One region of the Streptosporangium sp. NPDC000239 genome, then DNA from elsewhere that is predicted to be linked to it. Evidence: riboswitches for the same ligand, from Rfam matches in the RefSeq annotation. Region 1 holds a riboswitch; the other holds the start of a gene.

Region 1 (3,383 bases):
TCGGCCGCGCCGCTGCCCGCCTGCAACCGCTGGAGCAACTGGGGCAGGTAGACGTCCTCGAAGCGGTCGGTCAGGTTCTGGTATCTGATCTGGATGCCGGGGTGGGCGGCGTTCCAGGCCTGGGCGGCCTTGTCGTAGCCGAAGTTCTCGCCGCCGCCGAAGGTGTGCACGGTGACGACGACCGGTTCGGCCGCCGTGGACGCGGGCCCGTCCGTCCCGCCGGAACCGCACGAGGTCAAGGCCAGCGCCGCGGCCGTGACCGTCGTGACCGCGGCGAGCCTGCCGCGCCGCCTGTGGTTCAACATTCCGGACCCCTCTCAGGTCGTTCGCCCGAATCGGTGGGAGGTGTCGTCACGGGCCGGTCCCCGACAGACGCGGCTCTGCGACGAGGCGGTTCCTCAACGTGTTGGGAGCGCTCCCACGAAGCGTGGCCGACGGGTGGGCCGACGTCAATACGACGAGACGCAACCGTTACCCTCCTCCGTTTCCATTGCGACTTATGGGCTCAAACGACCGCAAAATGGATGTGCTTCTTTTTGGGAGCGCTCCCATATCGACGGAGGGACGGGACGCCGAAAGGGCCGTGGCTCGGGGAGCCACGGCCCTTTCCGGATTCGGGGGATCACCGCCGCGGCGGGCGGGGAGTCCGCCGCGGATGGGGGTCTCGTACGGCGGGGGCCGTACGGAGGGAGGGGATGGGGTCAGCCGCTGTAGACCGGGTAGCCGTAGCCGACGACCTGGGAGGTCGGACGGATGCGCTGCTCGACCTTGCCGTTGCCGGTGTTGCCCTCGATCGTGGTGATCGTGCCGTTGCCGTTGTCCTGCTTCACGAAGCCGACGTGGTCGATCCCGTCGAGGTCCTTGCCGCCCTTCCAGTCGAAGTAGACGACGGCGCCGGGCTTGGGAGTGGTGCCCCAGTGGCCGTTTTCCCTGAACCACTTGGCGTGGGTGACGGTGTAGGCGTCCCAGCCCATGGTGGGGCGGATGCCGGCCTGCTCGCCGACCCAGGAGACGAACATCGCGCACCAGGGGGCGTTGGCGTAGTCCTGGATGCGGCCGCCGTCACGGGCGGTGGTCTCCTTGGCGCGCTCACTGGACATGTACCAGGAGTGGAACTTGGTGCCGCCGCCCTGGGCGTTCTCACTGACGCCGATCTGCTGGGAGGCGATGTTCAGAACCTGCTGGGCGGTCACCTTGGGCAGGCGCTCGGCCGTGGTCTGGAGGCTGGTCTTGGCGGTGTCCGCGCTCGCGTTCCGGACGGTGGCGGACGTCTGCTCGGGGGTGTCCGCCAGGGCGGGTCCACCGGCGACGACTCCGCCGCTGAGGGCGATGGCGGTGCCGAGGATGACACGGGCCAGGTAGTGCGTCTTGGGGGTGGAGGTAAGGCGGTGCTTGGCCATGGGGTACTGCTCCTTGCGTCGCTTCCATGCCGCCTACCGGGTTAGCTGACGGGTTCGGACTGGAAAGTGTCCTACAGCGCGTATGCGCTGATTCACCCCAAAGGACCTGGGTCCCCGGTTCCGCGAGACTCGCGGATTCGGCGGCCGTGTCCATCAGGCGGATGTCCACCTGGTGGAGCACGGTCGGGCAATGTCGTGGCAATGCGCTGACCTGCGAAGGTCTGGGCGTTCGCCGCGAATTCGTTGAACGTACGTGAACCGGACAGACGATTACAAGTCCGACACATTGCCTTGGCTTGGGAATGGGCCCCGTTCGAGGGGGAAGACTGGGGCCTCGTCCACCCGGGACGATCTCCCTTTCGGTGACGCGATCCCCGGTGGGAGAGGGGATCGCGACACGACGGGCACGGTAAAGGGCAAGGGCAAGGACTTCGCGTGCCAGGTGAACGTAGATCTTTTGGCCGACCCCTCCTCCACCGGGTCAAGAGGGGGTCTCTTTACCCGTCCCGGCGGGGTCGCCCCCGGCCCCAGGGCCGGTCAGGGGCGTGACGTGAGCGCGGCGAACCGTACGCCCGTGAGCTCCTCGGAGACGATCCACAGCCGCCGCGCCAGGTCTTCGTCGAGAGCCCTGGGCGAAGGCGTCAGCGCCCTGGGGCCCGGGCCGACGTACGTGCCGCCGGTCACGCCGGGGTGGGTCGCGGCGTACAGGGAGGGGAGGGCCCCTTTCTCCGGAGCCTTGAGCGCCAGCCGCATGAAGGCGGTGACCGGCCGGGTGAACACGCCCGGCCGCATGATCGAGGTGGCCGTCGGCCCGGGATGGACGGCCAGGCTGAGCAGTTTGCCTCCGGCCAGGCGCTGTAGTTCGAGGGCGAACAGCAGGTTGGCCAGCTTGGACCTGCAGTAGGCGCCGAAGCGGCGGTAGCCGTTCTCCAGCCCCAGGTCGTCGAAGTCGATCCGCCCCATCGCGTGCGCGCCACTGGAGACCGTGACGACCCTGGCCCCCTGTCCGGCCAGTAGCCGGGGCAGTAGCGACCCGGTCAGGGCGAAGTGCCCGAGATGGTTGACGCCGAACTGGGCCTCGAAGCCGTCGGCCGTCGTCCGCCGTGGAATCATGGCGACGCCCGCGTTGTTGACGAGGAGGTCGATCGGCCGGTCAAGGTCGTCCGTGAACGCCCGCACCGAGGCGAGATCGGCCAGGTCAAGGCCTCTGAGCTCGACCCGTCCCTCCGGGGCCGCCGCTCTGACCCTCTCCAGCGCCACCCGCCCCCTGGCCCGGTCGCGCGCGGTCATGATCACCTCGGCGCCTCGCCGGGCGAGGTGCAGGGCGGTCGCCAGCCCTATCCCGCTGCTGGCACCCGTGACCAGTGCCGTACTGCCGGACAGGTCGGGAATGTCATCAGCGGTCCACATGATCGGCGTCTCCGGGGCCAGCTGTACGAAACGGTTTCGTACACTACGGTAGATCGTCACGAGTACGACCCGCAAGAGGGCATATTCGTGTGTTCACCCGTAGTTCCCGGCGCCGTAAGACGTCCGGGTTACGGTGAGGCGGTCGTGAACGGGTCATCGCCCGGCGTGGAGGACGGTCGAGACCACGCGCGGGAGCAGGGTTCGGCCGTTGCCTGGGTGGAGTCCCCGCTGCAGATGCTCTGCGCCGTGGAGGCCCACCACGCGGGGCTGCTCGGCGCCCACGCACGAGTGGTGCCCAGGGCCGGGCTGCGCCCGCTGGCCGTCACCCGCCGTGAGATCGCCAAACTCGGCCCACCGGCCGGGCTCGAACTCGACGAGCCCTCGCCCGAGATGCCCAGGCCCCGCAGGGGGACGAGCTGGGCGGTCGGCGACGCCTTCTCCGGCAAGGTCCAGGCGGCCTGGCTCACCGCCCTGCCCGGCCGGATGGTGATCGTCGACGACGGGCTCGCCACGATCAGGCTCCTGGAACTGCTCACCGGGCGGTTCTGGACGCCCCTGCTCCGGGCCAGAGCC
Region 2 (3,383 bases), 550 kb from region 1:
CCAAGCCGAAGCCGACGGTCGCGCAGACCAAGCAGAAGCTGGCCAAGCTCAACGAGCAGGCCGACCAGCTCGTCGAGAAGTACAACCAGGCGGGCGAGAAGTGGAAGAGGGCCCGCAAGAAGTACGCGGACCTGAACGCCGACCTGTCGAAGCAGTCCGCGAAGGTCGCCGGGCTCCGCGACGACCTCGTCACCATGGCCGTCACCACCTACCAGGGCGGCGCCATCGGCTGGCCGAACCTCGTCGGTGAGGTCAACCCCAACCTGGTGCTGAGCGGCCTGGCCACGGCCGACCAGATCTCCGCCTCCCGTGCCGAGAGCCTGCACGCCTTCGACGAGGCCAACAAGACGCTGCGTGACAACCGCGACAAGGCCAAGCAGGCCTTGGCCGACGCGGACCAGACGCGCGACGAGCTGGCCGAGGAGAAGGAGAAGGTCGAGAAGATGATCAAAATCCAGACGAAGGTGCTGCGCGACCTCGGCACCTTCAGGCCGGGTGACCCCAACAGCACCGGCATGCAGTACAACGGCTCCGCCTCGGGCAACGCCAGGGCCGCGCTGACCTTCGCCTTCGCCCAGCTCGGCAAGCCCTACCGGTACGGCGGCACCGGCCCGGACAGCTGGGACTGCTCGGGGTTCGTGCAGGCCTCCTGGCGCAGCGGAGGCGTGAGCCTGCCCCGCACCACCTGGGAGCAGTGGAGCTGGGGCGCCAAGCGCAAGGTCTCGCTGAGCGACCTCCAGCCGGGGGACATCCTCTTCAGCCAGGGCCTGGGGCACGTCGGGCTCTACGCGGGCAACGGCAAGATCATCCACGCTCCCCAGACCGGGGACGTCGTCAAGGTCGTCCCCCTCTCCTCCTACGGCGGCCGTCTGCTCGGGGCCGTCCGTCCCTGACCCCCCTTGGCCCCGTCCATGTCCACGGGGCCTCTGGGGGCCGTCTGAACGCCTTCGCGACCGCGGGCCGTCCGTTCCACGGGCGGCCCGTTTGGCATGCCCGGGATCGCCGGAGTGGTCCTGTTCGACGCCCTTGTAGGTGAAGGGGCGCTTTGGGAAGTCACTGATAAATGTGATTTATGTGACACTTGTTGTGCTTCTCTGGAAGATCGTTTCGAATGTGACGAGGGTCATATTTATAAGATCGTGATGCCGCACTATCAGGCCTTTCGTAAACATGAAAACCTTTTTGTGGATCTTCGTATTTGATGGGGTCTTTGCCGGGGCTTGGTGATCGGGGTACCTTCTGGCGGTCGCAGTGAGCAAGCCATGCCACCGCGTCGAATGCCGGTCCTGCGGGCCGGTGTCCGTATAGATATCCAGTCGGCCGCCGTTCCCCGAAGGGATCGGTTCCCATCACGGCGGCCCGCCGAGTTCGTGCAGCCAGGAGGCACGGAGCCGGGGAACCATCGGCCCTTGACATGTGGCCCGGGGTGAATCGACGCGTTTGTCGTCGTAGGGCGTCTTCCCAGCCCGAACCCGTCAGCTAACCCGGTAGGCATCAGTGGAAGTCCCAAGGAGAAATCCTGTCTACCACCCTGCAAAACCCCCGTTTGTCGCGCTTTTTCCGCCTTTACCTGGGTGGATTCGTCCTCACGCTGACCGCCTCAACCGGAGCGGTGGCACTGGGGCCGGCAACAGCACAGGCGACGACGGATACCGCGGTCGCGGTTCAGGCCAGGAGTACGGCGAAGGACACGTCGAAGAGCGCATCGAAGGGCACGTCGGAGGGCACTGCCGCGAACACGGCGAAGGCCCGTGTCAAGCGCACGGCGAAGGCCGCGACGAACCGGGCCGCACGGCAGCGGTCCAGGGCCAGGACGGCCGTGGCGACGGCCAGGAAACAGATCGGCGATCCGTACCGGTGGGGTGCCTCCGGTCCCGGAGCGTTCGACTGCTCGGGCCTGGTCCAGTACGCGTGGCGCAAGGCGGGCGTCTCCCTCCCCCGGGTGACGGGCAGCCAGTACCGCGCGGTCAGGAAGAAGGTCTCGTGGAGCAAGTTGCACCTCGGTGACCTGCTGTTCTTCTACGGCAAGGGCCACGTCGGCATGTACGTCGGCCACGGCAAGATGATCCACTCGCCGAGCAGCGGCAAGTCGGTCAGGATCGTGACGTTGAAGGGGTACTACAGGTCCGCCTTCGCAGGAGCGGTCCGTCCCGGCACCTGACAGCGGCGGACGGCCCCGCCCATCCTCCCGCGGATGGGCGGGGCCGCCGCCTGCCGGGGAACGTTCCGGCCGGGGCGTCGGCTAGCATCGGCTGCCATGTCCGTCCCGAAGGGGCGCCGCGCCGTGCTCGCCGGGATGCTCGCGCTGGCGGGCGCCGGGCTCGGCGGGGCGAGGCCCACGCCGCAGACGGCCCGCGACCTGTGGCCCGGCGCCGCCGAGGTGGTCCGGGGCGAGCGCTCCCTTGTCGTCGGCCACCGTGTCCCGCCCGCCGAACTGCGTGATCTCGCGGCCAGGGCCGACCGCGCCTGCCGTACGATCGCACGGGTCTGGGGGCCGGTCAGGGCGGTGGTCGTGGTCCCCGCGACCGACGACGAGGCCGCGGAGCTCGCGGGGACGGCGCGGACCGGCGGGCTGGCCGCGCTGGCGACCGCGGACCGGGTGGTCGTGGTGCCGACGGGATACGCCAGGCTCAGCGAGACCGGCAGGGACGTGGTGATCACCCACGAGCTGACCCATCTGGCGACCGGCGCCACCAGGGGCGGGCGGGTCCCGATGTGGCTGTCGGAGGGGTTCGCCGACTACGTGGGCTACCGGGACGCGGGGATCGCCGTCAGGACCGTTGCGGCCGAGCTCGCGGCCGAGGTGCGCGCGGGCGTCCTGCCCACGGAGCTTCCCGCCGGGGACGGCTTCGCCCCCGGCGCCCCCAGACTCGCGCAGGCCTACGAGGAGGCCTGGCTCGCGTGCCGGTACGTCGCGGAGCGCTTCGGTGAGAAGGCGCTGGTGAGGCTTTACGGTAGCGATGTCGGCAGCACGCTGGGCCTGTCGCGCGCGGAGTTCACCGCCGCGTGGCGCGACCATCTCCGGAGGGAACTCTCATGACGCGGAGCGTGGAGGAGACACCGGCGCGGGAGCGGGGCGGGGCCAGGGGAGCGGGGATCGCGCTCGCCGTCCTGGGGGCGATCACGCTGGCGGTCGTGGCGTTCACCACGCCGTGGCGGGCGCTGCCCGAGGCGGCGCCGTACGTCGCGCCGGACCCGGCCCGTGACTTCACCCCGGCGCAGATCGCCAGGGCGGAGGCGTTCGACGCCGCGGTGAGCCTGCCGTCCTACCTGTCCCTGGGCCTGACGCTGGTCGTGGCCGGGGTGCTGGTCGCCACCCCGCTCGGCGCGCGGCTGCTGGGCCGCCTGCGGGGGCCGTGGTGGCTGCGGGCGTTGCTCGGCGT

What was found. Region 1 has a riboswitch for cyclic di-AMP ahead of ABT340_RS04990 (CHAP domain-containing protein). Riboswitches for the same ligand answer to the same signal wherever they lie in the genome.
Region 2: another riboswitch for cyclic di-AMP. It lies ahead of ABT340_RS02480 (C40 family peptidase); the one in region 1 lies ahead of ABT340_RS04990 (CHAP domain-containing protein).

The regions. Positions count from the first base shown of each region.
Region 1 covers NZ_JBEPEI010000001.1:1,082,707-1,086,089, forward strand. The annotation lists gene ABT340_RS04985 (ABC transporter substrate-binding protein) at 1-305, opposite strand, end outside; gene ABT340_RS04990 (CHAP domain-containing protein) at 702-1,400, opposite strand; cyclic di-AMP (ydaO/yuaA leader) riboswitch at 1,416-1,553, opposite strand; gene ABT340_RS04995 (oxidoreductase) at 1,938-2,810, opposite strand; gene ABT340_RS05000 (hypothetical protein) at 2,955-3,383, shown strand, end outside.
Region 2 covers NZ_JBEPEI010000001.1:536,675-540,057, forward strand. The annotation lists gene ABT340_RS02470 (C40 family peptidase) at 1-893, shown strand, start outside; cyclic di-AMP (ydaO/yuaA leader) riboswitch at 1,351-1,509, shown strand; gene ABT340_RS02475 (hypothetical protein) at 1,666-1,920, opposite strand; gene ABT340_RS02480 (C40 family peptidase) at 1,820-2,161, shown strand; gene ABT340_RS02485 (gluzincin family metallopeptidase) at 2,258-3,040, shown strand; gene ABT340_RS02490 (M48 family metallopeptidase) at 3,037-3,383, shown strand, end outside.